One region of the Telluria mixta genome, then DNA from elsewhere that is predicted to be linked to it. Evidence: predicted binding sites of a transcription regulator. Region 1 holds the regulator's gene; each other region holds the start of a gene.

Evidence for each region. Region 1 encodes sigma-54, which starts transcription at its own class of promoters, with help from an activator protein. Its sites were predicted from a motif close to TGGCANGNAANCTGCTTT; they were not measured.
Region 2: P0M04_RS28565 (PEP-CTERM sorting domain-containing protein) is a predicted target of sigma-54. The motif match lies at 9,336-9,353, and genes of this name have one in related genera.
Region 3: P0M04_RS07345 (TldD/PmbA family protein) is a predicted target of sigma-54. The motif match lies at 3,204-3,221, and genes of this name have one in related genera.

What each region holds. Positions count from the first base shown of each region.
Region 1 covers NZ_CP119520.1:1,507,111-1,517,322, reverse strand. The annotation lists gene P0M04_RS06665 (aminotransferase-like domain-containing protein) at 1-1,372, opposite strand, end outside; gene P0M04_RS06660 (LysE family translocator) at 1,382-1,945, opposite strand; gene P0M04_RS06655 (monovalent cation:proton antiporter family protein) at 2,080-4,062, opposite strand; gene P0M04_RS06650 (KpsF/GutQ family sugar-phosphate isomerase) at 4,148-5,170, shown strand; gene P0M04_RS06645 (KdsC family phosphatase) at 5,170-5,703, shown strand; gene lptC (LPS export ABC transporter periplasmic protein LptC) at 5,712-6,335, shown strand; gene lptA (lipopolysaccharide transport periplasmic protein LptA) at 6,349-6,915, shown strand; gene lptB (LPS export ABC transporter ATP-binding protein) at 6,912-7,706, shown strand; gene P0M04_RS06625 (RNA polymerase factor sigma-54) at 7,709-9,223, shown strand; gene hpf (ribosome hibernation-promoting factor, HPF/YfiA family) at 9,301-9,660, shown strand; gene P0M04_RS06615 (enoyl-CoA hydratase/isomerase family protein) at 9,763-10,212, shown strand, end outside.
Region 2 covers NZ_CP119520.1:6,479,042-6,489,253, reverse strand. The annotation lists gene P0M04_RS28605 (hybrid sensor histidine kinase/response regulator) at 1-888, opposite strand, end outside; gene P0M04_RS28600 (response regulator) at 1,137-1,859, opposite strand; gene P0M04_RS28595 (TOL_0243 family YfiR-like periplasmic protein) at 2,564-3,160, shown strand; gene P0M04_RS28590 (sensor histidine kinase, YfiR-like protein-associated) at 3,160-5,049, shown strand; gene P0M04_RS28585 (FxDxF family PEP-CTERM protein) at 5,108-5,659, opposite strand; tRNA gene P0M04_RS28580 (tRNA-Arg) at 6,071-6,147, opposite strand; tRNA gene P0M04_RS28575 (tRNA-Arg) at 6,268-6,344, opposite strand; gene P0M04_RS28570 (S8 family serine peptidase) at 6,392-8,167, opposite strand; cyclic di-GMP riboswitch class I at 8,257-8,343, opposite strand; gene P0M04_RS28565 (PEP-CTERM sorting domain-containing protein) at 8,653-9,291, opposite strand; gene P0M04_RS28560 (hypothetical protein) at 9,490-9,660, opposite strand; tRNA gene P0M04_RS28555 (tRNA-Arg) at 9,722-9,798, opposite strand; gene P0M04_RS28550 (SPFH domain-containing protein) at 9,951-10,212, shown strand, end outside.
Region 3 covers NZ_CP119520.1:1,649,259-1,659,470, reverse strand. The annotation lists gene P0M04_RS07360 (serine hydrolase) at 1-515, shown strand, start outside; gene P0M04_RS07355 (hypothetical protein) at 517-1,431, opposite strand; gene P0M04_RS07350 (S1C family serine protease) at 1,431-2,972, opposite strand; gene P0M04_RS07345 (TldD/PmbA family protein) at 3,339-4,976, shown strand; gene P0M04_RS07340 (TldD/PmbA family protein) at 4,991-6,328, shown strand; gene P0M04_RS07335 (TldD/PmbA family protein) at 6,388-8,025, shown strand; gene P0M04_RS07330 (DUF4159 domain-containing protein) at 8,031-8,651, shown strand; gene P0M04_RS07325 (AAA family ATPase) at 8,654-9,652, shown strand; gene P0M04_RS07320 (DUF58 domain-containing protein) at 9,656-10,212, shown strand, end outside.

The DNA.
Region 1 (10,212 bases):
TCACGCGGGGATGCTGGCTGATGGCGACGTTGAAGCGGATGTGCTGGTCGGGCGTGTCGTTGGCCGAGAACGCGGCGCCGCGCATCATCACGATCTTGTTGCGGTAGGCGTCCTGCACCAGCAAGTCGACGTCCAGCCCTTCGGGCATGGTGCCCCACAAGAAAATGCCTGCGTCGCCGGGCTGCTCGAACAGCACGCCGGCCGCGCTCAGTTGCCGGGTGCTGGCGTTGCGCGCCGCCATGATCTTGCGTTGCAGCCGCTCCAGGTGCTTGCGCAGGTTGCCGGCCTTGAGCACTTCCAGCAGAACGTATTCGTTCAACGCCGGTAACGTCATGATGGCGTGGATCTTGGTTCGCATTAACAGCTTCAGCAAGGCGGGCGCCGCCGCCAGGTAGCCCATGCGCAGGGCCGGGCTCAGCGCCTTGCACAGGCTGGAGTAGTAAATCACACCATCCAGCCCGGACAGCGATGCCAGCCGCGTGCTGTGGCCATGCTGGAAATGGCCGTGCACGTCGTCTTCGGCGATCAGGAAGCCGTACTGCTGCGCCATGATCAGCACCTTGTGCAGATTGGTGGCGCTGCTGCTCCACCCGGTGGGATTGTGCAAAGCCGTTTGCACGAACAGCAGGCGCGGACGGTGGGCGCGGCAGGCAGCTTCCAGTTCGTCGAGGTCGAGGCCATCGGGGCGGCGCTTGATGGGCACCAGGCGCACGCCGTCCTGGCGCAGCCGGCCGAACATCAGGAAGTATCCCGGATCCTCGACCAGCACCGTATCGCCGGGCTGTAGAAAGGTGCGGCAGATCAGGTCGATTGCATGGGTGCCGCCGAAGGTGGTGAGGACGTGGCTGGCGTCCGCAGCGATGCCGATGCCGCGCAACAGCAACGCGATCTGCTCGCGCAGTTCGGCCAGCCCTTGCGGCGGACAGCGCGAGGCCATGCCGGCCGCGCTGCGCGCCAGGCCACGTTGCACGGCGGCCGCCGGCAGCGCGTCCTGCAGCCAGGTGGGCGGCAAGGCGCCGCTGCTGGCCAGCAGCACGCCCGGCCGCTGGTCGTTGGCCTGCTGGATCAGCCAGACCGGCTCCTGCTCCTGGCCCGCCTCGAGCGCAACCTCGTCGGGAACGGCGCGGCCGGCGTCGGCCGGTGCGCGGACGAAGAAGCCCGCGGTGCCGTGCGTATCGATGACGCCTGCGGCCACCAGCCTGTCGTAAGCCATCACCACGGTGTTGGTGCTGACCGAGAGCTGCGTGGCGAGCTGGCGGATCGACGGCAGCCTGGTCCCGCCAGGCAGGACGCGTTGCGCGATCTGCTGGCGCAATGCGGCCTCGATCTGCTCGAACAGGGCGATGGGTGAGGAGCGGTCGATGGGGAACATCGTGGGAGTCTAGCGTAAACACATCACGGCGAGGACCACCAGGATGGTCCCCATCGCCAGGTTGAAGATGCGCTGGCTGCGGGACGCCTTCAGCACGCTGCGGATCGAGACGCCGAACAGCGCCCACATGACGCTGCACGGCATGCCCACCATGGTGCCGATCATGGACACCAGCAGCGCGCTGGCGAGCATGTTGCTCTGCGCAGGCATGAAGACCGATGCGATGGTGATCGCCTTGAGCCAGCTCTTGGGGTTCAGCGCCTGGAACAGCGCCGCCTGCGTAAAGGACACGGGCTTCGGTGCGCCGGTGCCTGCCACCGAGGCGCCGGCAAGCTTCCAGGCCAGGAACATCAGGTACAGCGCACCCGCGATCCGCAGTACCTGCTGCGCCATCGGGTACGCGACGAACAGGCTGCCCAGCCCCGCGCACACGAGCATGGTCTGCACAAAGATACCGGCCTGGATGCCGAGGATAACCGGCAGCGCACCGCGATAGCCGAAACTGGCGCCCGTGGTGGCAAGCATGACGTTGTTCGGCCCGGGCGTGGCGGACATCACAAGGCAATAGCTCATCAGAGGCAGGAGTTCGGTCATGGCAGGCAGTCCCAACGTGGAGAAGGCCCCAGTCTAGAAGCACGGCACGGCAGGGACAAGGCACAAGGCGCCCCGTACAGGCACATGCTGTATCAGTCGAGCGGCTGCTACAGTCAGCGCAGCAACCGTCCCTCGGCGCGCGTGACCGCGTTGCCCGTTCCCCGCAGGACCACCACATCCCCCGCCCGCAATTCCGTCTCCGGCGTCGGCTCGATACGGTCGCTCCCGCGCCGCACGGCCGTGACTTCGGCGCCCACTTCGTCCAGCTCCAGCTCCGCGATGCAGCGCCCGACGGCGCCGGCGTCGTCGCGCAGGGTCACCGAATGCAGGCGCACGTAGTTGTGTTCCGTGCCGTCCGCGATGTCGCTGGCGCCATGGAAGAAGCCGCGCAGCGACGCGTAGCGCTCGTCGCGCGCGGCCTGCACGCGGTGCACGACGCGGCGCAGCGGCACGCCCATCACGACCAGCGCGTGCGAGGCCAGCATCAGGCTCGATTCCAGCGCTTCCGGCACGACCTCGGTGGCGCCGGCTTTTTTCAGCACGTCGAGTTCCGTGTCGTCGTGGGCGCGCACGATGACGGGCAGCTTCGGCGCCAGCTCGTGCACGAGGTGCAGCACCTTGACCGCGAGGCGGGTGTCCGCGAACGTGATCACGAGGGCGCTGGCGCGGTTGATGCCGGCCGCGATCAGCGCTTCGCGGCGCGTACAGTCGCCGTACGAGACGTTGATGCCGGCCGTGCGCGCTTCCTGCACCCGCTCGGGGTCGAGGTCGAGCGCGTACCACGGCAGCTTTTCTTCCGACAGCAGGGTGGCCAGCGACTGGCCGCTGCGGCCGAAGCCGGCGATGATCACGTGCTTCTGGGTGGCCATCGTGCGGCTCGCGATCTGCGTCAGCTGCAGCGATTGCAGCATCCATTCGTTGGTCGCCACCTTCATCACGAGCTTGTCCATGTTCGCGATGACGAACGGCGCGACCAGCATCGACAACACCATCGACGCGAGCACGAGCTGGATGATGAACGGGGCGATCAGGTGCGAACCCGATGCGAGGCTCAGCAGCACGAAGCCGAATTCGCCGGCCTGCGCGAGCGCGAGGCCCGTGCGCATGGCGACGCCGTCGGTGGAGCCGAACGCCTTGGCCAGCAGCGCGATCAGCGCGAATTTCAGCATCACGGGCACGGCCAGCAGGAGCAGGACGACCCACCAGTTCTCGAGCACGAGCTGCACGTTCAGCAGCATGCCGATGGTGATGAAGAAGAGGCCCAGCAGCACGTCGCGGAACGGCTTGATGTCCTCTTCCACTTGATGCTTGTAGGGCGTCTCGGAGATCAGCATGCCGGCCACGAACGCGCCCAGCGCCATCGACAGGCCCGCGTGTTCCGTGATCGCGGCCGCGCCCAGGGTCACGAGCAGCAGGTTCAGCATGAACAGTTCCTGTGAGCGGCGCTTGACGACGATGTTGAACCACTTGCGCATCAGCTTCTGGCCGAAGAACAGCAGCAGCGCCAGCACGGCGGCGGCCTTGATGCCGGCCCACGCGAGCGTCATCGCGAGTTCCTCGGCCGGTTTCGCCAGCGACGGGATCAGGATCAGCAGCGGCACGACGGCGAGGTCCTGGAACAGCAGGATGCCGATGATGCGGCGTCCATGTTCGCTTTCCAGTTCCAGCCGTTCCGTCAGGAGCTTCGAGACGATGGCCGTCGACGACATCGCCAGCGCCCCGCCCAGCGCCAGCGCGGCCTGCCAGCCGATCTGCATCGAGGGCGGCAGGTAGCGCGTCCACAGCGACACGAGCACCGTCACGACGATCGTCAGCACGACCTGCGCGAGCCCGAGCCCGAACACGATGCGGCGCATGGCGCGCAGCTGGGCCAGCGAGAATTCCAGCCCGATGGAGAACATGAGGAAGACGACGCCGAATTCGGCCAGGGCCTGCGTCGTAGTGCCGTTGTCGGCGAGGGCCAGCGCGTGGGGGCCGATCAGCACGCCGACGGCGAGATAGCCCAGCATCGGCGGCAGGTGCAGCATGCGGAACGCGACGACGCCGAGGACCGCGCTGCCCAGCAAAAGCAGAGTGAGTTCGAGGCCTGAGGTCATGTGGCGCGACGGCGAGGTCCCGTAAATATGTTGTTTGTTACGTCTGGCAAGTTTTTTGCTTTCCCAATTCGGATATACTTTGTCTATGAGTGTAACCGATGAAAAAATAATGCTGACAAGTTTTAACGAGGCCCAGGCCCAGCGGGCGCTGGAACTGGCCCGCGAGGCGCTGGATATCGAAGGCGAGGCGATCCGCAAGCTGTCCGCGCGCCTCGGCCGCGACGACAGCGTGCCGCGCGCCGTCGCGCTGATGATGGCGTGCAAAGGCCGCGTCGTCGTGTCGGGCATGGGCAAGTCGGGCCACATCGGCCGCAAGATCGCCGCGACGCTGGCCTCGACCGGCACCCCGGCACTGTTCCTGCACCCGGGCGAAGCCGCGCACGGCGACCTCGGCATGGTGACGGCGCAGGACGTGCTGATCGCCATCTCGTATTCCGGCGAAAGCAGCGAACTGGCCATCGTGATCCCGGCCGTCAAGCGCATGAACGTGCCCGTCATCGCCATCACGGGCAAGCCCGAATCGAGCCTGGCCCTGGCGGCGGACGTGCACCTGGACGTGGCCGTCGAGAAGGAAGCCTGCCCGCTGAACCTGGCGCCGACCGCCAGCACCACCGCGACCCTCGCGCTGGGCGATGCGCTGGCCGTCGCGCTGCTCGAACTGCGCGGCTTCAAATCGGACGATTTCGCACGCTCGCATCCGGGCGGCGCGCTCGGACGCCGCCTGCTCACGCACGTGCGCGACGTGATGCGCAGCGGCGACGCGGTGCCGAAGGTGAAACCGGACGCGCTCCTCACGGACGCGCTGCTGGAAATCTCGCACAAGGGCATGGGCATGACGGCCATCGTCGACGATGCCGGCCGCCCCGTCGGCGTGTTCACGGACGGCGACCTGCGCCGCCTGATCGAAAAAGCCCAGGATTTCAGCAAGCTCGTGATCCGCGACGTGATGCATCCGAATCCGCGCCGCGTGCATCCGGAACAGCTGGCGGTGGATGCCGTCGCCGTGATGGAAGAATTCCGCATCAACCAGATGCTCGTCACCGATGCGGACGGCGTGCTGGTGGGCGCACTGCACATCCACGACCTCACGCGCGCCAAGGTGATCTGATGGTGACTCCGCTGGCACACATGGAGCGCGCGGCGCGCGTGAAAGTCATGATCTTCGACGTCGACGGCGTCCTCACCGACGGCAGCCTGACCTATGGCCCGGACGGCGAAGTCACGAAGACGTTCTACGTGCTGGACGGCCTCGGCATCCAGCTGCTGAACCGCACCGGCGTACAGACGGCGATCATCAGCGCGCGCACGTCGCCCATCGTCATCAAGCGAGCTAGCGATCTCGGGATCACGCACGTGTTCCAGGGGCAGCACGACAAGCGCCTCGCGTTCGCCGAGCTGTTGAACAAGACCGGCGTGACGGCGGAGGAGTGCGGCTACATCGGCGACGACGTGATCGACCTGCCGCTGTTTACACGTGTGGGCTTTGCGGTGACGGTGCCGAGCGGGCATCCGGAAGTGCAGTACCGCGCCCATTATGTGACGAAGAACCCGGGCGGCCGCGGCGCCGTGCGCGAAGTCTGCGACATGGTGATGCGTGCCCAGGGCACCTACGAACAGGCGCTCGCGCCTTACTTCGGATAAGAGAAACCATGGCTCCCGCAAGCTACAAGCGTACCGCGCACCGCTGGCGCCTGCTGCTCCTGATGCTGTTCGCCGTGTTTTGCGCGTTCGGCAGCTTCTGGCTCGTGCAGGTGATGCAGGGCGATGAGAACGCGGCGGGCTTCAATGCCGGCAACGAGCCGGACTACATCGTCGACAACTTCAGCTGGGTGCGCATGTCGGAGGCCGGCAAGCCGCGCTACGTGATCTCGGGCGAACGCCTGACGCACCGCCCGGTCGACAATACGGCGCTCGTCGACAAGCCGGTCGTGCAGAGTCTCACCGACGAGCATCCGCCGATGACGATGACGTCCAACAGCGCGCTCGTGAGCCAGAACCAGAACCAGATCGACCTGACGGGCAACGTCGACATCCGGCGTCCGGCCGCCCCGGGTGCGGAGCCGATGCGGATCCGCACCGAGGTGTTGACGATCCTGCCGGACGACGAGATCGCGAAGACCGACAAGCCGGTCCACATGACGCTCGGCGCCGCATCGGTCGACGCGGTGGGCATGGTGGCCAACAACGCCACGCAGCAGATCGCGCTGGGTGGCCGCGGCAAGATGACCTATCCGCCACGCCAGTCGCGCGCAAGCCCTCAGGCAAGCCATTAGAGAGGACAATCGAATGAAAAAAATACTCGCCGCCGCCATCTTCCTGCTGGTGCCGCTGGCTGCCTCGGCCGAAAAGGCGGACGCGCTCAAGCCCGTCGACATTGCGTTCGACAACGCCAACGTCGACCAGGTGACGCAGAATTACGTCGCCACCGGCAACGTCATCATCACGCGCGGCACCATGATCCTGAAATCCGACCGCGCCGAGGTCAAGGTAGCGCCGGACGGTTGGCGCACCTTCATCCTCACGGCCAATCCCGGCAAGCTCGCGACCTTCCGCCAGAAGCGCGACGGCGGCCCCGACCTGTGGGGCGAAGGCCAGGCCCAGCGCATCGAATACGACGAGCGCAGCGACCTCGTGAAGCTGTTCTCGAAGGCCGTCATCCGCCAGCTCGAGGGCAAGAAGGTCACGCAGGAGATGGCCAGCGAATTCATTTCCTACGACAACCGCAACGAGAAGCTGCTTGGCCTGAACGACGCCAACGGCACGGACAAGCCGGGCAACGGCCGCGGCAGCATCACGCTGCAGCCGCGCCGCGCGACGGCGGCACCGGCCCCCGCTCCGGCAGGCAAGCAATGACGGAGGCGCGCACGATGGAAGCAGGGACGCAGGCGCCGCCGGCCGAATGCGGCGGCAGCACGCTCGTCGTCAAGGGGCTGCAGAAGAGCTATGGCAAGCGCCTCGTCGTCCGTGACGTGTCGCTGCAGGTCGCATGCGGCGAGGTCGTCGGCCTGCTGGGTCCGAACGGCGCGGGCAAGACGACGTCGTTCTACATGATCGTGGGCCTCGTGCCGTCGGACGCCGGCAGCATCGACATCAACGGCACCGACATCACGAGCCTGCCGATCCACCGGCGCGCGCTGCTGGGTCTGTCGTACCTGCCGCAGGAAGCGTCGGTGTTCCGCAAGCTGACGGTGGAAGAGAACATCCGCGCCGTGCTGGAATTGCAGCGCGAGAACGGCAAGCCGCTCACCAAGGCGCGCATCACCGAACGTCTCGACGAGCTGCTGGCCGAGCTGCAGATCGAGAAGCTGCGCGAGAGTCCGGCGCTGTCGCTGTCCGGTGGCGAACGCCGCCGTGTGGAGATCGCGCGCGCGCTCGCGACCAATCCGCGCTTCGTGCTGCTGGACGAACCGTTCGCCGGCGTGGATCCAATTGCCGTCATCGAGATCCAACGTATCGTGCGCTTCCTGAAGGAGCGCGGCATCGGCGTGCTGATCACGGACCACAATGTGCGCGAGACGCTGGGCATCTGCGACCGCGCCTACATCATCAACCAGGGGGCGGTGCTGGCATCCGGCCGACCCGACGACATCATCGCCAACGAATCGGTGCGCCGCGTCTACCTGGGCGAACACTTCCGAATGTAGTCATGAAACAGACGCTGCAACTCAAGACCTCACAGCACCTTGCACTGACGCCGCAACTGCAGCAGTCGATCCGCCTGCTGCAGCTGTCCACGCTCGAGCTCCACCAGGAAATCGAGCAGGTCCTGAGCGAGAATCCGCTGCTCGAACGGCTCGACGATCCGCTCGACCGCTCCGTGCGCCTGCTGGCGGACGGTGCCATAAATAACGCCACCATCGGCGCGCCGGCGTCATCGCAGGCGGGCGAGGCGCCCGCCGCCCAGGGCAACGGCGAAGAAGGCGGCAGTGCGCCCGCCGAGAGCGGCAATGGCGAAGGCGGTGACGCCGGCGGCGACAGCGGAGAAGGTGGCGGCGAAGGCGGCGAGGACTGGGGCGAATACGGCCGCAGCGGCAGCGGCGGCGGCGAGGAGGAGGACGGCCGCCCGCAGCTGGAGGCGAGCCCCGTCACCCTGCGCGAACATTTGATGGAACAGGTGCGCATGACGTGCTGCGCGGCGCGCGACTGCGCGCTCGTGGAGCTCGTCGTCGATGCGCTCGACGACAACGGCTATCTGGAAGAACCGCTGGAAGACATCCACGCGCGCCTGCCGGAAGAACTGGAAATCGAGTTCGAGGAATTGCGCACGGCGCTCGCTCTCGTGCAAAGCATGGACCCGCCCGGCGTGGGCGCGCGCAGCGCGGCCGAATGCCTGGCCCTGCAGATCCGCCGCATGCCCGGTGTGCCGATGGTCACGCGGCGCATGGCGCTCGTCATCGTCGAAAAATACCTGACGTGGTTCGCGCAGCGCGAATTCAACAAGCTGAAGAAGGCGCTCGATTGCGACGACGAAGACCTGCGCGAAGCCCAGGCCGTCATCCGCCAGTGCAATCCGCATCCGGGCGCGGCGTTCGCGTCGGACGTGTCGGACTTCGTGGTTCCCGACGTGATCGTGCGCCGCGCCAAGGATGGCTGGAGCGTGCAACTGAATCCGGAAGTGATGCCGCGCCTGCGCGTGAACAGCCTGTACGCCTCGCTGATGAAGCAGGGCAAATCGGAAACGCAGATGAACGCGCAGTTGCAGGAAGCCAAGTGGCTCATCAAGAACATGCGCCAGCGCTTCGACACGATCCTCCGTGTAGCTCAGGCAATTGTCGATCGCCAGCGCAACTTTTTTTCCCATGGCGCAGTCGCGATGCGGCCCCTTGTTTTACGTGAGATAGCTGATACACTAGGTCTACACGAGAGCACAATTTCTCGAGTCACAACTCAGAAATATATGCTGACCCCGCACGGCATGTTCGAGTTGAAGTATTTCTTCGGGAGTCACGTTGCCACCGAAGCGGGAGGCGAAGCATCGTCGACGGCAATACGGGCACTCATCGTTCAACTGACAGGAGCAGAAGACCCCAAGAACCCTTTATCCGACAGCAAGATCGCGGAGATGCTAGGGGAACAGGGAATGGTTATCGCGCGACGCACGGTTGCGAAGTACCGTGAGGCGCTGAAGATCCCACCCGTTAGTCTCCGCAAATCCCTGTAGCAAAGCTCTTGCAACACCACTGGCCCATTGCGCCGGATGCGCGCACTTGACGGCAGTGCATCTTCAAAGGAGTGTGTATGAATCTCACAATCAGCGGACATCATCTCGATGTAACTCCAGCCATCCGAGAATACGTACAGAACAAGCTCGAACGCATCACCCGTCATTTCGATCAAGTGATCGACTCCCACGTCATCCTCTGCATCGACAATCTCACCGAGAAAGAAAAACGCCAGAAAGCCGAGATCAACCTGCGCCTCGCGGGCAAGATCGTCCATGTCGCCAGTGCCGCGCACGACCTATACGCCGCGATCGACATGTTGATGGACCGCCTGGACCGCCAGGTCGTCAAATACAAGCAAATGCTCAAGGATCATGACAACGCGTGTATCAAGCGCATGTCCGAGGGTGGGGAGGAAGAGCCCGCCGCGGCGTGATGCCACGCGTGCAGTAGCACCAGAAACGAAGGGCGCATCGGCGCCCTTTTCGTTTTTATGGGCGCTACAATGTCGGTCTGATTATTTCAATAACAACGAGACATGACCGACTACGTTTTATCGCGGGTCGCCAACCGCACCGGCATCATCACCCTGGACCGCCCGAAGGCATTGAACTCGCTGTCGCTGGACATGGTCCGCGCGCTCACCGCCACGCTGCTCGCCTGGCGCATCGATGCCGGCATCGACGCCGTCGTCATCAAGAGCAGCAGCGACAAGGCCTTGTGCGCCGGCGGCGACATCCGCTTTTTCCACGAAGCGGGCAGGGCCACGCCGCAGACGGGCAGCCCGCTGCTGGAAGATTTTTTCACCGAGGAATACGCGCTCAATCACCTCATTCACTTTTATCCGAAGCCGTTCATCTCCCTGATGGACGGCGTCGTGATGGGCGGCGGCATGGGCATCGCGCAGGGCGGGCCGGACTGCGGCCTGCGCATCGTGACGGAGCGCTCGAAGATCGCCATGCCTGAAGTGAACATCGGCCTGTTCCCG
Region 2 (10,212 bases), 2.5 Mb from region 1:
CGGGATCGTGTTGGCCAGCGCGCGCAGCACTTCCTCGCTCTGGCGCAGGGCGTCGGCGGCGCTGCGCCGGGCCGTGACGTCCTGCACGACGCCGGTCATGCCGAGCACGCCTTCGCGGCGCGCCTGGTCGGCGTAATCGGCGCGGCCGACGAGTGCCACCCAGCGCGGCTCGCCGTTCGGGCCCGGCAGGCGGCATTCCAGTTCGAGATCGCTGTGGCCGGCAAACGCCTGCAGTACGGCGCGGCGCACGCTCTCGCGGTCGCCCGGGTCGAGGCGGGCACGCAACTCGCTCCATGCGAGCGGCTGCTCGGCCGGGAGGCCGAAGATCGCGGCCGCGCGTTCGCCCAGCATCACGCGGTCGCTGGCGGCATCCCAGCGCCAGTCGCCCAGGCGGCCCGCGGCCAGCGCGACCTGCAGGCGGCTGTTGCCCTGCTGCAGGGCCTGCTGGTCGGCCTTGCGCCGGTTGATGTCCTGGAAGTACAGGGTGAGGCCGTCCGGCGACGGGTGGGCCCGCACCTCGAACCAGCGCTTCAGCGCCGGCCAGAAGAATTCCTGGATCGCCGTCTCGCGGCTGACCATCGCGCGCCGGTAGACGGTTTCCAGCACGCTGCCGCGCAGTTCGGGGAACGACGCCCACAGGTCGTGGCCGATCAGGCTGGGACGGGTCTTTTGCAGGGGCGCGAGCATGTCCAGCGCGCGCCCGTTGATGTACATGATGCGCCAGTGATGGTCGACGGCGCAGAAGCCGTCGACGAGGCTTTCGAGCATGTTTTCCATGCGCGCGTTGGCCAGGCGCAGGGCTTCGCGCGCTTCCTGCAGTTCGCGGGCGGCCGCGGCAGCAGCGGGCTGCGCGGAGGGGTGCCGCAGCTCGTCGCGCTCGTTGTTCACCGTACGCCTCCCCACGAGATCACCGCGGACGGCGCCATGGCGAGCATCTCCGTCAGCTCGGAGGGGCGGGGTGCACTGCCGGTGGGCTCGAAATCGATCATCGTGTTGGGCTCTGCGCGCGCGACTGCGGTGCCGCGCCTGATGCACGCGAACGTCCGGGACGGGCACGTCCGTCCACGGCGCGTAATGAGCCGTACGTCGATTCTAGCCCAGCCCGGGCGCTTTGTTGCACACCTTTGGGCCATCGTTCAGGTACGCACCGGCAGCGGCTGGGCCACCTTGTCGAGTGCCTGCTGGAGCTGGTCGAGCTCGTAGGGCTTCTGTAGCGACAGATAAGGGAACTCCACGTGACGCAGCAGGGTGTCGCCATAACCCGACGCGAAGATCACCCGCATCGTGGGCGCCTGCGTCACGGCTTGGCGGGCCAGATCGACGCCGGACATGCCGGGCAGGCTGACGTCCGTGAACAACACGTCGTATGGTCCGGCCGCCAGCCGCGCCAGCGCGTCGTTCGGATGGCCGACGCCGTCCGCCTCGTGGCCGAAGGCGCGCAGCATCTCGCACACCAGGTATTGCGAGTCGACGTTGTCTTCGACGACGAGGATGCGCAAGGGGCCGGCCGACTCGGCAGGTGCTTCCGTCACGGGCGCGGCGGGCGCCAGCGCGCACAGAACGCCCGCGACGGATTCGCCGTCCGCCCGCACGGGCGTGAAATACAGGTCGTAGTGGCCGCTGCCACCTTCGCTGCCCGCGAACATGAGGTTACGGTTTGGGGCGTACGCGGCTTCGCCGCGCCAGGCGCGCTGCAACTCGTCGGCCGCCACCGCCAGCGGGGGCGGCATCACGGGCGGCACGCTGCCGCCGGGAACGCGTCCGTAGGCCGGTCCGGCCAGCGCGCCGTAGGCGTCGTTGAACAGTACGGTCATGTCCCGCCCCCATACCAGCAGCAGGGGCAGCGGGGTATTGAACATGACGTCGGCGGCCAGCCTCAGTGCCTGCGGCCACTGCTGCGGATCGCCGAGCCGGGAAGCTGACCAGTCGTAGGAACTGGAAGAGTGTGCGGACCTGCCGGGTTGGAGCATAGCGCGGGAAATATTGTTATCTAAACGAAAAGAGGATGCATAGTACCCCAAATTGTAAGCAGGGGGCGACACGACTGCGCGCCCTGCGCCGAGTCGGAAAAGACGGCAACCGGTCGTAAAAGAACAACATTGTGCGCTATTGATATTGCACCACAGCATAGATGGCCCTGTGCGGGCGCCGGGGCAAAAAAAAGCCCGCTACAGGAGCGGGCTGAATCTATCCTTGGAGGAGAATAGAGGAGACAGGTTCATAATGCTGCATCGCAAAAAATAAATCCAATTTAGATTGTTAATGTCAGCCATTGCTTTTATATATGACACAGCCGTGCACGCTTGAATCGGGTCACTCTTGGTGCACCAGAGAAAATGTTCTACGATAGCAAAATGTTTAAAGACGCCTTGCTGTCGGTTACGTTCATTCCGGTTCATCCATCCCCGTGGACGTGGCCCGCGCGCGCCGCGTTGCCATGGTCGACCATACCCGGCTATCATGGATTGTCCATTTCCGGCCGTTCCGCAGGGCGCCGAAAGCCCACGCGCTTCCTGCCACCGTTTCCAGTCCAGGGTTTGCCATCCGGCCGATGCATCGTCAATTGAAGCCATCCACGAATCCGGGCCTGCGCCGGTCGTTCTCCGGCTGGGCGCTGGCCTCGCTGGCCGTGCTGTGCGCCGGCATCGGCCTGCTGCCGCCGGTGCGCGCGCAGAGCGCCATCGCCGGCGTGCCGCTGGAGCGGCGGGTGAAGGCGGCCTTCCTGTACAAATTCCTCGGCTATACCGATTTTCCCGCGAGCGCGTTTGCCGACGTGACGGCGCCGCTGACGATCGGCGTGATCGGCGCCGACGACCTCGCCGTCGAGCTGGCGCGCGTGGTGGCCGGGCGCACCGTCAACAACCGCGCGATCGAAGTGCGCGAGCTGCGCGAGAGCGACGCGGGCGCCCGCGTGCACCTGCTGTTCGTGGGCGGGACCGACCCGCAGCGCGTCGCGCGCATCGTGCACCAGGCAACGGGGGCGATGCTCGTCGTGACCGAAAGCGACAACGGCTTGCAGGTCGGTAGTGTGATCAATTTCCGCATCGTCGACGAACGCGTCCGCTTCGATGTCGCGCTCGACGCGGCGGAACGCAATGGCATCAAACTGAGTTCGCGCTTGCTGACAGTGGCGAACCGGGTGCAGAAAGGAGCGCAGTGATGGTGGTGCGCGACGGCGGCACGGTCCGCGGCAAACTGATCCTGATGGCGGTATCGACGACGTTCGTCGCGCTACTCGCGGCTTCCGTTGCCATGTTGCTGTTCGACCTGCGCGCGTTCCAGCGTTACTGGACGGACGACCTGATGACCCAGGCCGACATCATGGCGCGCGTGACGGCGCCGGCCCTCACGTTCAACGACGAAGAGACGGCGCGCCAGAACCTGGCCGTGCTGCGCGTTCGTCCGCAGATCCTCGCGGCCGCGATCTACACGAGCGACGGCACGCGCTTCGCCACCTACGCGGCGGCGCCGAACCAGGCGATTCCCGCGCGCCCGGCCCCGTCCGGGTACCGTATCGAGGGCGGCGAAGTGGCCGTGTTCCGCAACATCGTGGAAAACGGCGAGATGGTCGGCACGGTGTACCTGCGCTCGCGCTACGGCCTCGTCGACCGCCTGTTCAGCTATGGCGCCATCCTCGGCGCCGTGATGCTGGGGGCGCTGCTGATCGCGGGCCTCGTTGCCTCGCGCCTGCAGGCCGCCATCACGCGACCGCTCGCAGCCGTGACGAACGTCGCGCGCCAGGTCATGCAGCGGCGCGATTTCACGTTGCGCGTGCCGGGGAACGACAGCGGCGAGATCGGCGTGCTCGTCGCTGCTTTCAACGACATGCTGGCCGAGATCGGCCGCCGCTCGCACGCGCTGCAGGAAGCGAACGCGACCCTCGAGCACGAGATGCAGGTGCGCGAGCGGGCGGAGGAGGCGCTGCGCCTGGCCGACCGCCGCAAGGACGAATTCCTCGCCACCCTGGCGCACGAGCTGAGGAATCCCTTGGCGCCGATCCGCACGGGCCTGGACATCCTGCGCCTGCGCAGCGGCGACGCCCAGGCCACCCAGCGCGCCACCGACATCATGGAGCGCCAGCTGCGCCAGATGGTGCGCCTCGTCGACGACCTGCTGGACGTCTCGCGCATCAACACCGGTAAATTCACCATCAAGAGCGGCCGCGTGGAGCTGAAGGCCGTCGTCAACGACGCCCTGGAAGTCGTGCGGCCATACATCGAACTGCATGGCCACGAGCTGACGATCGACCTGCCGGACCGCCCCGTGTTCCTGAACGGCGACGCGACGCGCCTCGCGCAAATCCTCTCGAACCTGTTGAATAATGCCGCCAAATACACCAATCGCGGCGGCCGCGTGGGCCTGAGGGCGACGGTGGACGACCGCACGTTGACCCTCGTCGTGTCCGACACCGGCATCGGCATCGCGCCGGACATGCTGGATAGCGTCTTCGAGATGTTCGTGCAGGTGGATTCCACGCTGGAGCGTTCGGTTGCCGGCCTGGGCGTGGGGCTGTCGCTGGCGCGCAAGCTGGTCGAGCTGCACGGCGGCTCCATCGAGGCGCACAGCGCGGGCCTCGGCCACGGCAGCCAGTTCGTCGTGCGGCTGCCGATCGTCGTCGAGCCGGAGCTGCCGGCGAAGCCGACGCCCATGTCGTTCATCAGCGCCGAAACCTACCGCATCCTGCTGGCCGACGACAACGTCGACTTCGTCAACAGCATCGGCGCACTGCTCACGGCGATGGGGCACAGCGTCGTCATCACGCATAACGGCGCGGATGCGCTGGCCGCGGCCAAGCGCTTCTGTCCGGATTACGCGTTCCTCGACATCGGCTTGCCGCAGATGTCCGGCTACGACCTGGCGCGGGGCATCCGCGACCTGTCGTGCTGCACGATGACCGTCATGGTGGCCGTCACCGGCTGGGGCCAGGAAAAGGACCGGCAGCTGGCGTTCGAGGCCGGCTTCGACCACCACATGGTCAAGCCCGTGCGCTTCGAACAGATCGAGGAAATCCTGGGGAATCGCAGCATTATCAAGAAGCTGCGTACCTGATAGTCGAAAAAAAAGCGGAAGCGCGTACGCTTCCGCCCGACTCATGCGAAGGTGGTCGTTATGCCGGCTTGGCTGCCTTGCGACGGCGAGCCAGGAAGCCCACGACGCCAAGGCCGGCCAGCATCATGCCGTAGGTTTCCGGTTCCGGCACCGGGGCAGCCAGCGACACTGCACCACCGAAGCTGGCGGCCTGGTCGGACACCAGGTTGCCGCTCACTTGCAGGTAGTAGTTGCCGGCGGCCAGGTTGTCGCTCGAGATCGTCCAGACGTCGATGTTGCCCGACTGGAGCGATGTGCCCGACGAGACCAGCGTGTCGCCGGTGGCGCTGTACAGGGACACGCCGGTAATGTCGAGACCGGTGTCGGCACTGCGGCTCACCGACGAGATGATCGCGTCGAGGTTCCAGCCGGTGGTGCCTTCGACGGAGAAGGTGAAGCGGTCGGCAAACGTGTTGCCGTTGTTACCCGTTGCGAACGTATCGCCGAAGAAGCCGGCGCCGTCGGTCAGGTCGAGGACCTGCGGGGTGTTGCCGACGGTGGCCGCCATGGCAGCGGTGGAAACGAACGACGCAGAGGCTAACGCAACAGCAGCAATCAGTGATTTTTTCATTTCTTACCTCGCAAAGAAACAGCCGCGTCCTGCAGCTTGGTTTTCAAGAATCGGGGAACTTCATCGTATCAAATCATCGATAAAACGCACGAAAAATCACCGAAGTGTGCGCTTCTTCGGGGAAAGATGCTGAACGTAAATATTTGCTGATCGGAGGCGTTTTTAACCCGCTCTTCATAGAGGAGATGGTGTGTCTGGTATCTGCGAAGGGTGGAAATGAGCCATATTGCATAGTATTTGTAGGCTCACTCCTACGTAAAGACGCGAGAAAATCCGCCGCTGAGTTTTTTCTGTTTGCAAACAGCCATTGGGCGAGCGGGAACACCGCGGGGCGATACGGCTGAGGGAAGAGGGAGGCGGAACGCGGCAATAAAAAAGGCCAGATCTTGCGATCTGGCCTTTCGTATGAGTTGGTGCGGCTGGCAGGAATCGAACCCACGACCCCTTGGTTCGTAGCCAAGTACTCTATCCAGCTGAGCTACAGCCGCCCGAGGCACGCATTATAGCGGCGAAATGTGGTTTCGCAAAGGGTAATGGTGCATGTTCGACTGAAATCCGCGAAGCCAAAGAAAAAGGCCAGATCTTGCGATCTGGCCTTTCGTATAAGTTGGTGCGGCTGGCAGGAATCGAACCCACGACCCCTTGGTTCGTAGCCAAGTACTCTATCCAGCTGAGCTACAGCCGCCCGAGGCCGGCATTATAGCCGACTTTTTCCTTTTGGCAAATGCGAGATCACTTCGTCGTCACGGTGACCGACGTGCTGCTCGTATTGCCCGCGGCATCACGCGCCGTGGCGGTGATGGTGTGCTGGCCGGCCGCCACCTTGCGGGTGTTCCAGTTATAGCCGAGCGTACCGCCCGTGCCCTGGGCCTTCGTCTGCCCGTCGATGGCGATCACGGTCGTGATGCCCGCGGCACCCGCGTTGTCCGACGCGTTCACCGAGACCGAGACGTTGCCGCTGACGGTGCCCGCCACCGGGTTGCCGATGGCGACGGCAGGCGGCGTCGTGTCCTTGCTGACCGTCGTCACACTGTTGGCGACGTTGACGGCGACGGCGGCGGACTGGCCGGCGTTACCCGCAGCGTCATAGGCGACGGCGACCACGCTGGCCATGCCGTTGGCGACGCCGGTCGAGTCCCAGCTGAAGCTGTACGGCGCGGCGGTATCGGTGGCGACCACGGTACCGTTGACGACCAGGTCGACACGCGCCACGCCCACGTTGTCGCTGGCATTGACGGAGACGCCGACGAGGCCCGACACCGAGCTGTTCGCCAGCGGCGCGGCGATCGATGCGAGCGGCGCCGTCGTGTCGACCGGCGGCTGGTAGGCCACGGTGGCGCGCAGGGCGGCGGCGGCGTCCACGCGGCCGTAGCCGAACACCGGGTCGCGGCCGGCCGCGCCGAGGTCGATGGCCGTCGAGTACAGCAGCGACTGGATCGTGTCGCCGCCCAGGTCCGGACGGGCCGCCATCATCAGCGCGGCGACGCCGGCCGTGACCGGGGCCGAGAACGACGTGCCGTTCCACGCCGAATAGCCGAGGGAATTGTTCGTCGTCCAGATGTTCGTGCCGGGCGCCGCGATGGTGACGAAGCTGCCCCAGCTCGAGAAGCTGGCCTTGGCGTCGTTGCTGTCGGTGGCGGAGACGACGACGAGCGCCGGATCGGGCACCACGTTCTCGTCCACGTTGTTATTGCCGGCGGAAACGAACACGAGACCGCCCTTGCTCTTCATGTAGCGTGCCGCGCTCAGGATCGACGAGCTGCCCGCGACGCCGCTGTAGCTGATGTTCGCGATCCGGGCACCGTGGTCGGCCGCGTACGTGAGGCCGCTTGCGATCGTGCTGAAGTAGGCGTGGCAACCGGTGCTGTCGGTGTAGGCGATGCGCAGCGGCATGATGGCAGCCGCACCCGCGATGCCGGCCACGCCGGCCGCGTTGTTGCTGGTGGCGGCAGCCGAGCCGGCGACGGCGGTACCGTGCCCGCAGACGTCCGTCACGTCCGTGTTGCCGCTGTAGATGTTGTACCCGGCGACGATGCGGTCCTTGAGGTCGGGGTGGTTGACGTTGACGCCCGAGTCCAGCACGGCGATCGTCACGCCGCGGCCGAGGGAGCTGTCCCAGGCGCTCGTCGCGCCGATCTTGTTCAGGTGCCACTCGCTGCCCGCATACGGGTCGGTGACGGCCAGCGTGGCGGGCACGATGCGGTCGAGTTCCGCGAATTTCAGCTCCGGACGGCGCGCCAGTTTCGCGACGACGGCCACTTCCGACGCATTGGCCGGCAGGTCGACGATCTGCATGCGGCTCTGGCCGATCTTGCGGCGCTTGCCGCCGTGTTCCTTGAGGATGCGGTCCAGTGCGGCATCCGACAGGCCTGGACGCGCCTCGATCAGGATGCGGCCGCGCGCATAACCCGCGTCTTGCGCGGCGACGGCGGATTGGGCGGCAACAGCGGAGAGCGTGGCTGCAACGAGCAGCGGGAGCAGGCGGAGGGAGGAAGAAACGGATTTCATCGCGTACGAATCCTTGAGTTAAAAATGTGCAGGATCGTGCGCAGTGGCGCTCTGTCGCGACAGGCGGGGGCCTGGTTCGAAAGCTGGCATCTGGCAGTCCTGCCGTCATGGAGCCGAAGCTCGTTAGACCGTTGACTTTGCGTCACCCGCTTTCGCGGGCTTTGCCCTTTTCAATAAGCAGCGTTCAGCTGTTTCGGGAAATCATAACGCTTTCCCGAGGTAAATGTACTGCCGACTGGAAATAAAATATTGAGGAGGTCGGAATTAATTGCGTGGCCGCAACAGTTCATTATCGATGTGGAAACGGTTGTGATAATGATGTCAAGCGATTGGTGCGGATAAAAACAAAGTCGGAAAATACGAAACGATTAATAATCGGTAAAGTGACTTGCAGTTAAATCAAGAAGGGTTTTATGAATTGCGAATAAAAAAAGCCCACCGCAAAGTGGGCTTTTAAAATGAGCGTGAAATGCAGCAGTCAGCGATCAGCTTTTGCGGCGCATTTTGCCGATTCCCAGCAATCCCAGGCCCACGAGGGCGAGCGTGGCAGGTTCCGGAACGTTGCCGGTCGGGTCGCCCGAACCGTCGTCTTCGCCCGGCCGGTAATAGACCGAAATGTGGGAGATATCCTTGACGCTGGGTTGGCCCAACGGGAAAGGCGGATTCGTGAATGGCGACGCGTACGTGCCGCTGAGCGTCGAATTCAACAGATATGCGACCAGGTTGGTATTGGCACCGTCCTTGAAGACAAGCATCACGTCCGACGGCAGGGGCGTGCCGCCGACATAGGCATATGTCCCCGACATGGAGTCGCCCGTGAAGTCGAACAGGGCCGACAGGTCGTCGCCGCCCGACGGATCCAGGTTGTCGTACTTGCCGCCGAACTGCCAGTCCGAAATGCCGAAGAAGGCAGTGGTATTGATAAGACCGAGGTTGTCGTTGTCGTTGGCGTTGATCGGCGAGAGAATTGCGCAGTTCGTAGAATTACTGACTTTGCCGGAAATATCGTAGGTAGCACCGCCGGGCGTCGTGCCCGAGCACGATTCGACAGCGGCATAAGCACCTTGTGTGGCGAACAGGATCGCGCAGACCGCGGACGCTTTAACGAGTTTTTTATGAAACATGATTTCTCCCTGGTTTCAGATGAAAGGGTATTGCACCTTTTATCGGCGCAATAAGCGTGCCAAAGAGATTCCATTTTTCGATTTCATAGCGGAGTGGAGGCAGAAACTTTTGGTTAAAAACGGGCAATGTAAAGATCTTCGACAGAAAACATTGACAGCAATCAACTGACGTACGGAAAGTCGAAATGATTTAGCGAATCAATCGTTTTCAGGAGAAGATTTATTTCTCGCACGTGCAGCCGCAACGAGGCTGCAGGTATGCAAATGGGATGCCTGAGCGAACTGAGCAGAGCGATCGACCGGAAGGGAAGGAAAACGGAAAAGCCAGTAACGCCGCGCAACGGCGCCCATGATCGCAAAGCGCTTCATGAGCTATTCATCGCGAGCAAAGAAAAAGGCCAGATCTTGCGATCTGGCCTTTCGTATGAGTTGGTGCGGCTGGCAGGAATCGAACCCACGACCCCTTGGTTCGTAGCCAAGTACTCTATCCAGCTGAGCTACAGCCGCCCCGAGGCACGCATTATAGCAGGCCTGCCGCGAATGACAAAATCGTATGCTTGACAAACCGGAAAGGTGATCCTAAAGTGATATCACTTTCATATAACCTCATGGAACCCGGCATGTCTGCACACACTCGTCAGGAAATACCGCTCTCTTCGATGAATGGCTACTTGGCCGTGGCCGGCGGCCTCCTCGCCGTCCTGGCCGGCGCCTGGCTGGTCCACCTGTCCATCGTGGGCAGCATGGCGGGCGGGGCGGCGCTGGCCGGCATCGCGCTCGTCATTGCCGGCGTGTTCATGGGCGCGGGGCTGTATATGCTGCAGCCCAACGAAACGGCGGTGCTGACCTTGTTCGGCCGCTACGTGGGCACGGACCGCGGCGAGGGCCTGCGCTGGGCGTTCCCGCTGTACCGCAAGCGCA
Region 3 (10,212 bases), 140 kb from region 1:
TCGCCATCCTCACCAATGCGGAAAGCGGCGGCTCGCTCAACGCGCTGCAGTACCAGCTGCTCGACCGCATGCTGGACCCGGCCGCGACGACCGACTGGATCGGCATCGTGAAAGCCGTCGAGGACGAGAAGCACGCAAAGGAACTGGCGCGCGTCAAGCAGGCGAACGCCGCGCGCGCATCGAAGTCGCAACCGTCGCTGGCGCGGACGGCGTACGACGGCGAGTACGAGGATCCGTGGTACGGCATCGCGACCATCCGCCACGACGGGAATAAACAGATCCTGACGATGTCGCGCACGCCCGACCTGACGGGCGAACTGGAACACTACCAGCACGACACGTTCATCGTGCGCTGGAAGGAGCGCAACTTCAATGCGGATGCGTACGTGACGTTCGCGCTGAATCCGGACGGGAGTATCGAGCGGATGCGGATGCAGCCGATTTCGACCGAGACGGATTTCAGTTACGACTTCCAGGATCTGAACTTCACGCCGGTCAAGAAGACCGCGCCGTGATTCAGATCGCCGGCACCGGCGAATATCCCGACACCGCCCGGTACTTCCCGTTCCCGTACCGGAGCACCTGCTTCTGGTCGATCGCCGCCGGCGGACCCGCGTACGACTCGGCACGGCTGATCGCGCCCTGGTAGCGGATGGTCAGGTCCCCCGGCTGCTCGTGCGTCGCGTCGATGCTCCAGCTGCTTTCGATCGCATAGCAGTCATGCGTGTCCGGCGTGCCCCCATCGTCGCGTGCGATGGGGTCTTGCTGGTGCGGCTTCACGAGCGGAGACAGGCGGCGCTGGCAATCCGCCGCGCTGTCGACGTTGATGCCGGACAGCGCCAGTTCCACGGCGGGCTCGCGCCGGACGGCGTCGCGGCCCACTTCGTACACGGCGAGCCAGGTGCCGCAGTAACCCTGCCAGCAGCTGCCGTATTCCACTGCGACGGCCGGACGGCGCGCGGCCAGCGCGACTTCGCGCACGGCGGCGGCGCCGGAAAAGCCGCGCAGCGCGAAGATGCCCTGGCGTCCGACGACGCCCCACGTGCCGCCATGCTGTTCGAACTGGTAAGCCGCCAGCGCCAGCGGGGTCGCGTGGACGGCGCCGGTGCGGCCGTCGTCTCCGGCCGGCACGAGGCCCGCGATCAGGGTCAGGTGCGTGGGATCGGTGCGTACCACCAGTTTCGGTTCGACGAGCACGCGGTTCGTGCCCACGTTCCAGCCGGCATAGATGCCGTGCCCGGTGCCGGGGAGCGGCGGCAAGGACGCGCTGTGCACGCGGCCGGCCGCGCTCTCGCTCCAGCCGGGAAAGGCCAGCGCCGCCAGCTGGGCCGGCGTGGGCAAGGCCTGTGCGGCCGCGGCGAGACTCGGCGCGCACGCCGAGAGCACGGCCGCGCCCAATGCGGCGCGGCGTAACGAAAGCACAGACGTCATCAATTCTTCTTGCCGTTCCAGACGTCCAGCATGTCTTGCGAACCTTGCGAGCGGATGCCGTTGTCCTGCAGGACGCCCTCGGTCGCGTCGACCATCGCCTGGCGCGGCAGGACCATCGTCTCGCCCAGGCGCTGGTCGAAGCGCAGCACGACGAGGTCGTCCTTCAGGTCGCGCAGCAGGGCCACCAGGTGGCGCAGGCTGCGTACCGGTACGCCGTTGATCGACTCGACGACGGCGCCGAAGCGGTTGCTGTAACCCGTCACGAGCTTGTGCGGGAAGAACGGCGAGCTGACGACGACGAGTTCTTCGCGCTGCGCGTCCGGCTCGTCGCCGCGGCGCGTGACGAGCGGGCTGGCGTTGAAGCTGTAGGCGTTCAGCAGCTGCGCGTTACCGCTGATGAAGGACAGGTATTCCGCCGTGGCGCGCGAGAACACGATCGGGCCGTACACGAAGTACGACGGATAGTCGCCGTCCAGCGCCGGGATCAAGAGGGGACGCTGGCCGTTCACGGGTACCTGCACCTGCATGGTCTTGCCGCCGCGGACGATGGTGAGCGGCACCTTGCCGTTCTTCGCGACCTGCTGCACGCGGTACTGGAAGCGCACGCGCAGGTTGGGCCCCAGCCTGACCATGCCCTGGTTGTCGATGGGGTAGTCGCCGATGCGCGTGATGACGTCCCATTCCTTCAGCGGATACGCGGCATCGCTGCGGTACGGGCGGTGCACGATGACGCCGTCGACCGACTTGTCCAGCTTGAGATACTGGCGCAGGATCGGGTTCTCCAGCGTCTGGATGTCGTCCAGCAGCAGCGGCTTGCCGTCGTAGCGGCCGTCGGCCACGTCGCGCAGGAACAGTTCCACTTCCTCGTTCGGGATCACGTAGCCGATGTTCTGAGCGTTCGCCGCCACCGAGAACGCGAGGCCGACCATCTTGTCGCCGTCGATCACCGGACCGCCGCTGTTGCCGGGGTTGATGGGCGCGTCGATCTGCACGCGCAGGCCTGCGCTGCCGTAGCCGTAGGGGACGAATTCGACGCGCGAGACGATGCCTTTGGTGACGGACAGCGACGTGCCGCCCATCGGATAGCCATAGGCCATCACGGCCTCGCGCACGTCCGGCAGGACGCTCGTGCGCGCGACCGGGCGGTGCTTGTCGAAGAACGACTCGTCGTCCAGCTTCAGGAGGGCCAGGTCCATGCCGCGCGCGATGGCGACGACGGTGGCGCCGACCTTGTCGCCGTCCTGGCTGGCCTGCACCTGCACCTGGCTCGCGTAACCGACGACGTGGGCGTTGGTGAGGATCCGCTTGCCTTCGATGACCACGCCCGATCCCGTGATGTCCTGCGGCGTGGCCTTGGTCCAGGGCTTGAACGGATCGGGCCGGCGCAGGGTGCTGAAGATCCTGACGACCGAGTTCTCGACGGCAGGCGACACGGGCGGCGCCGAGGTCGGCGGGGCGGTGGCCTGGCTGGCTTCCTGGGCCTGGAGCGTGCAGCTGGCCAGCGCGATCGCGGCGGCGGCCGCAAGGCGGACGATCTTCATGGATTCCCTGTTCTGAAATGTGACATGCAGCGTTGCCGACGCAATATACACGGTGCTTAAGTGTAAAAATGCACAAATTCTCACGCGTAACCATTCAGTAATGTCGTGTTGCATTCAAGCGTAATGACGCATGCATATGCGAGGTGTCCGGCCCACCTGTCGCGGACACCGGGCGGACAGTCGCGGACACCGCGAAACGCCGGAACGCGTGCAAATCCGCCGCCTCCCACGTGGCATGAAGATTGCCTATTCAAAACGTCAACTTGCTGCTAAGGTGCATCGGCTTCATCACCCCGCAGTAAAAAAAGGAGCGGTCCGCCACCCGGGCCGCTGACCAAAAAGAAGTGTGTGATTTCAGGAGAACCCATGGAACGCCGTACCTTCCTTAAAATCGGTGCCGGAACCGCCGGTGCCATGCTGGTACCCGTCTTCGGCAACGCGATCGCCGCCGAGGAGCTGCTCACCGCGATGCCAGTCGCGGCCAAGAAGGCGCTGGCCGATATCGCGCTCAACGCCGCCACCAAGGCCGGCGCGAGCTATTGCGACGTGCGCATCGGCCGCTATCTCAACCAGTACATCATCACCCGCGACCTGAACGTCGAGAACGTGACGAACACGGAATCGGCCGGCGTCGGCGTGCGCGTGGTGTGCAACGGCGCGTACGGCTTCGCCGCCACCAACGACATGACGCCGGACGGTATCGCCGGCGCGGCGCGCCAGGCGGTTGCGATCGCCAAGGCGAACGCGAAGCTGCAGTCCGAACCGGTGCGTCTCGCACCGGTCAAGGGCGTGGGCGAAGTGTCGTGGGCGACCCCGATCGTGAAGGACTGGCGCGCGGTGCCGATCAAGGACAAGGCCGAACTCCTGATCGCGGCGAACAAGGCGGGCATGGATGCCGGCGCGAGCTTCATGCAGTCGATGCTGTTCCAGGTGAACCAGCAGAAGTACTTCGCATCGACCGACGGTTCGTACATCGACCAGGACCTGCAACGTATGTGGGCGCCGTTCTCCGCGACCGCGGTGGACAAGGCCAGCGGCAAGTTCCGCTCGCGTAACGGCCTGTCGACGCCGGTCGGCATGGGCTACGAATACCTGGACGCACGCAAGGAAGACAAGATCAAGGCCGCGGGCGGCGTCGCCACGCTGTACACGAAGTCGTACGACATCGTCGAGGACGCGCGCGCCGCGGGCCGCGACGCCAAGCGCAAGCTGACCGCGAAGTCGGTCACGCCGGGCAAGTACGACCTGATGCTGTCGCCCGAACACCTGTACCTGACGATCCACGAATCCGTCGGTCACCCGACCGAGCTCGATCGCGTGCTGGGCTACGAGGCGAACTACGCCGGCACCAGCTTCGCCACGCTCGACAAGTGGGAGTCGAAGTCGTTCAAGTACGGCTCGCCGCTGGTGAACATCGTCGCCGACAAGACGACTCCGGGCTCGCTGGGCAACGTGGGCTACGACGACGAAGGCGTCAAGACCAAGCGCTGGGACATCATCAAGGACGGCATCCTCGTCAGCTACCAGGCCACGCGCGACCAGGCGCACATCATCGGCAAGGAAGAATCGGACGGCTGCTCGTACGCGGACAGCTGGAGCAACGTGCAGTTCCAGCGCATGCCGAACGTGTCCCTGCAGGCCGGCCAGAAGAAACTGACGCCGGACGAGATGGTCAAGGACATCAAGAAGGGCATCTACATCGTGGGCGAGGGTTCGTTCTCGATCGACCAGCAGCGCTACAACTTCCAGTTCGGCGGCCAGCTGTTCTACGAGATCAAGAACGGCAAGATCGGCCAGATGCTGGAAGACGTGGCGTACCAGTCGAACACGCAGGACTTCTGGAATGCGTGCACGGCGATCTGCGACGAGCGTGACTGGCGCATGGGCGGCTCCTTCTTCGACGGCAAGGGCCAGCCTCCGCAGATCAGCATCGTGTCGCACGGGTCGTCGACCGCGCGCTTCAACGGCATCAACGTCATCAACACCGCCCGCAAGATCGGCTAAGGGGACCCTGCATCATGACCATCCTGACCCAGGAACAAACCAAACACATCACCGACCGCGTCCTGTCGTTCTCGAAGGCGGACGAATGCATCGTCACCGTGAGCGGCAGCCGCAACGGCAACATCCGCTTCGCGCGCAACCAGGTCTCCACCGCCGGCCTCGCGGACGACACCAACATCTCCGTGACGGTCGCTTTCGGCAAGCGCCAGGGCACCGCCACCATCAACGAGTTCGACGACAAGTCGCTGGAAAAAGTCGTGCGCCGCGCCGAGGACCTCGCGCGCCTGGCGCCGGAGAATCCGGAATTCATGCCGGCCGTCTCGAAGCAGGAGTACAAGGCGTCGCAGACCTTCAACGCGAAGACGGCCGCCATCGATCCGGAATTCCGCGCCCAGACCGCGGCGTACGCGATCGAAGCCTGCAAGAAGAACAAGCTCGTCGCCGCCGGCTTCTTCACGGACGGTAACCAGATCTCCAGCGTGGCCAACTCGAACGGCGTGTACGGCCACCAGCAGCAAACGAGCCTCGACTTCACCTGCACCGTGCGCACGGAAGACGGCCGCGGCTCCGGCTGGGTCAAGCGCTCGGCCTCCGACGCGAACAAGTTCGACGCGCGCGAAGCGGCCGACGTCGCAATCGAAAAGGCGCTGCGCTCCGTCGACGCGAAGGCGCTGGAACCGGGCCGCTACACCGTGATCCTGGAACCGGCCGCCACGTCCGAGCTGCTCGGCTACATGCTGTTCGGCTTCGACGCGCGCCAGACCGACGAAGGCCGCAGCTTCCTGTCGAAGAAGGGCGGCGCCTCGCGCCTGGGCGACAAGCTGTTCGACCAGCAGGTCAACATCTGGGCCGACCCGTGGAATCCGGACGTGCCCGTCCTGCCGTGGGACACCGAGAACCTTATCGCGCGCAAGCGCATGGACCTGATCAAGGACGGCAAGGTCAACGCGCTGAACTACTCGCAGTACTGGGCGAAGAAGAAGGGCGTGCCGGCGACGGCCACGCCGGGCAACATCATCATGGCAGGCACCGACAAGTCGACGGCGGAGCTGATCGCCAACACGAAGAAGGGCGTCCTCGTCACCCGCACGTGGTACATCCGCATGGTCGACCCGCAATCGGTGCTGCTGACGGGCCTCACGCGCGACGGCACGTTCTACATTGAGAACGGCAAGATCAAGTACCCGATCAAGAACTTCCGCTTCAACGAGAGCCCCGTCACGATGCTCAACAATATCGAGGAGATCGGCAAGCCGGTCGTCATCGGTGGCGACGAGGTGCCGTTCCAGATGCTGATTCCGCCGATGAAAGTACGCGACTTCAACTTCACGTCGCTCTCCGACGCGGTGTAACAATAAGCACGTCGTTCCCGCGGAGGCGGGAACGACGGTTTTGCGGTAATGGAGAATTCATGGAACGCCGTACCTTCCTCAAAATCGGTGCCGGCACCGCCGGCACCATGCTGGTCCCCGTGTTCGGCAATGCGATCGCCGCCGAGGAACTGCTCAATCCCCTCGCACTGAGCTTCAAGAAATCGCTGGCCGATACCGCGATGGACGCCGCGAAAAAAGCGGGCGCCTCGTACTGCGACGTCCGCATCGGCCGCTACCTGAACCAGTACATCACCACGCGCGACCTGAACGTCGAGAGCGTGACGAATACCGAATCGACGGGCATCGGCGTGCGCGTGATCGCCGCCGGCGCCTACGGCTTCGCCGCCACGAACTCCCTGACCCCGGACGCCGTCGCCGGCGCCGCGCGCCAGGCCGTGGCCATCGCGAAGGCCAACGCGAAGCTGCAGACGGAACCCGTGCAGCTCGCGCCCGTGAAGGGCGTGGGCGAAGTCGCATGGGCCACGCCGATCAAAAAAGACTGGCGCAGCGTGCCCGTCAAGGACAAGGCCGACCTGCTGATCGCCGCGAACAAGGCGGGCCTCGCGGCCGGCGCCAGCTTCATGACGGCGAACCTGTTCCAGGTGAACCAGCAGAAGTATTTTGCATCGACGGACGGCTCGTACATCGACCAGGACATCCACCGCCTGTGGGCGCCGATCAACGCGACGGCGGTCGACAAGGCGACCGGCAAATTCCGCGCGCGCGCGGGCCTGGCGCCGCCGGTCGGCATGGGCTACGAATATTTCGACGTCAAGCCGGAGCACAAGGTGCGCGCGGCCGGCGGCGTGGCCACGCTGTACAACGGCGGCTACGACATCGTCGAGGAAGCGAAGAACGCGGGCCGCCAGGCGCGCGAAAAGCTCACGGCGAAGAGTGTCGACCCGGGCAAGTACGACCTCGTGCTGGCGCCGGAAAACCTGTTCCTGACGATCCACGAATCCGTCGGCCACCCGACGGAGCTGGACCGCGTGCTGGGCTACGAAGCCAATTACGCCGGCACCAGCTTCTGCACGCTGGACAAATGGGAATCGCGACAATTCAACTTCGGCTCGAAGATCGTCAACTTCACGGGCGACAAGACCGCGCCGGGTTCGCTGGGCGCCGTCGCCTACGACGACGAAGGCGTGCCCGCGAAGCGCTGGGACATCATCAGGGACGGCATCCTCGTCAACTACCAGGCCACGCGCGACCAGGCGCACATCATCGGCGAAAAGGAATCGCACGGCTGCTCCTATGCGGACAGCTGGAGCAAGGTGCAGTTCCAGCGGATGCCGAACGTGTCGCTCGTCCCCGGCAAGCAGAAACTGACGCCGGACGAGATGGTCAAGGACGTCAAGAAAGGCATCTACATACTCGGCCGCGGCTCCTACTCCATCGACCAGCAGCGCTACAACTTCCAGTTCGGCGGCCAGCTGTACTTCGAGATCAAGGACGGCAAGATCGGCCAGATGCTGGAAGACGTGGCGTACCAGTCGAACACGCAGGACTTCTGGAATGCGTGCACGGCGATCTGCGATGAACGCGACTGGCGCATGAGCGGCTCCTTCTTCGACGGCAAGGGCCAGCCGAGCCAGGTGAGCGCCGTCTCGCACGGCACGTCGACCACGCGCTTCAACGGCATCAACGTGATCAACACGGGCCGCAAGATCGGCTGAAGAGCATGGCGACGTACGACTTCTACTTCACGCGGCTGACGTACGAGTCGGGCGACTGGGACGTGGACCAGCGCATGCCCAGCAACGTCCTGAACTCGCTCGTCGAGTACACGACGTTGCGGGTCGATACCGCCGAGCGCATCGTTGCACTGGCGGACCCGAAGATGCTGGAAGCGCCGTTCTGCTACCTGGCCGGGCACAAGCTCGTGCAATTCACCCCGGCCGAGCGGCGCAATTTCGAACGTTACGTGAAGGGCGGCGGCTTCGTGTTCGTGGACGACTGCAACCACGACATCGACGGCCTGTTCGCCAAATCCTTCGAGGCCGAGATGGCGCGCATCTTCGGCCCGAAGGCGCTGCATAAAATCCCCAACAACCACCGGCTGTATTCCAGCTTCTTCCATTTCGACGGGCCGCCCAACACGGCGGTGGAGCTGAACGGCTGGGGCGACGATCTCGTGCACGAATACCTGCGCGCCATCGAGGTCAATGGTCGCATCGGCGTGCTGTACTCGAACAAGGATTACGGCTGCGAGTGGGACTACGACTTCCGCAACAAGCGCTGGCTCGCGGTCGACAACACGCGGTTCGCCGTCAACATCATTCAATACGCTTTAGGAGCATAGCCGTGGCAGAAGCATCCGCGTGGACCGAGAACGAGATCGCCGACCTGGCAGCGAAAGTGGACGCGCTCAAGGCGAGCATGGGCCGCGTGATTATCGGCCAGCGCGACGTGATCGACCTGCTGGTGACCTGCCTGCTGGGTGGCGGCCATGCGCTGGTCGAGGGCGTGCCGGGCCTCGGCAAGACGCTGCTCGTGAAATCGCTGGCGCAGGCGACCGACATGCAGTTCCGGCGCGTGCAGTTCACGCCCGACCTGATGCCGTCCGATATCGTCGGCACCGAGATCCTGGAAGAAGACCAGGCCACGCGCCAGCGCGTGTTCCGCTTCCAGCCGGGCCCCGTGTTCACGCAGGTGCTGCTCGCCGACGAGATCAACCGCGCGCCGCCGAAGACGCAATCCGCCCTGCTGGAAGCGATGCAGGAACGCAGCGTGACGTTCGCCGGCCAGACGCACAAGCTGCCGAAGCCGTTCTTCGTGCTCGCGACGCAGAACCCGATCGAGCAGGCCGGCACGTATCCGCTGCCGGAAGCGCAGCTCGACCGCTTCCTGCTGCGCATCGACGTCGGCTACCCGACCGAGGAAGAAGAGATGATGATGGTCGGCGCGACGACGCACGCCGGCCTGCGCGACGCGGATCCCGCCATGGACCTGGAGACGCTGCTGCGCCTGCAGCTGCTCGTGCGCGACATCGAGATCTCGGACTCGATGCTGCGCTATGCGACGCGCCTCGTGCGCGCGACGCGCCCGGCCGATTCGCCGGTGGAAGCGATCCGCAAGCACATCGGCTGGGGCGCCGGCCCGCGTGCCGGCCAGGCCCTCGTGCTGGCATCGAAGGCGCGCGCGCTGATGCACGGCCGCCTCGCGGTCACCCGCGACGACATTGGCGCGATGCTGCTGCCCGTGCTGGCGCACCGCGTGCTGCGCAACTTCGAGGCCGAGGCGGACGGCGTCGCCATCGCGGACATCCTCGCCGCGCTGCAGGCCGGCATCCGGGCCGAGTAAAACGTGCTGTCTTCATCGGCGCTGATCGCACATGCGACCAACCTCGAGCTCGTGGTGCGCCACGTGCTGGCGGGGCTCGGCCACGGCATCCACGCCGGGCGCGAGCGAGGGGCAGGTGTCGAGTTCTCGGAATACCGGGCCTATGCGCCCGGCGACGAGTGGCGCCGCGTCGACTGGAAGCTGCTCGCGCGCGCCGATCGATATTATGTGCGCGAGGCAGAGCGCGACAGCCATGTCGCGGTCTGGCTCGTGCTGGATGCGACGGCGTCGATGGCGGAACCCAGCCGCAGCGTGGAAGGGCTCACGAAGCTGCAGTATGCGCGCGTGCTGCTCGCCTGCGTGGCCGCCATCGCGCAGCGCCAGGGCGATGCGTTCGGCCTCGTCGTGTGCCGGGGCGAGCGCGCCGACTTCACGCCGGCCGCGCGTGGCCCGCGCCAGTTGCAGCGCGTGCTGGCGCGCCTGAACGGCGTCGAGGCGGGCGGCGTGCTGCCCGGCGCCGAAACGCTGCGCGCCAGCCTGCATTTTTCCCGTGCGCCCGGCGTCGTGTGCGTAGCGAGCGA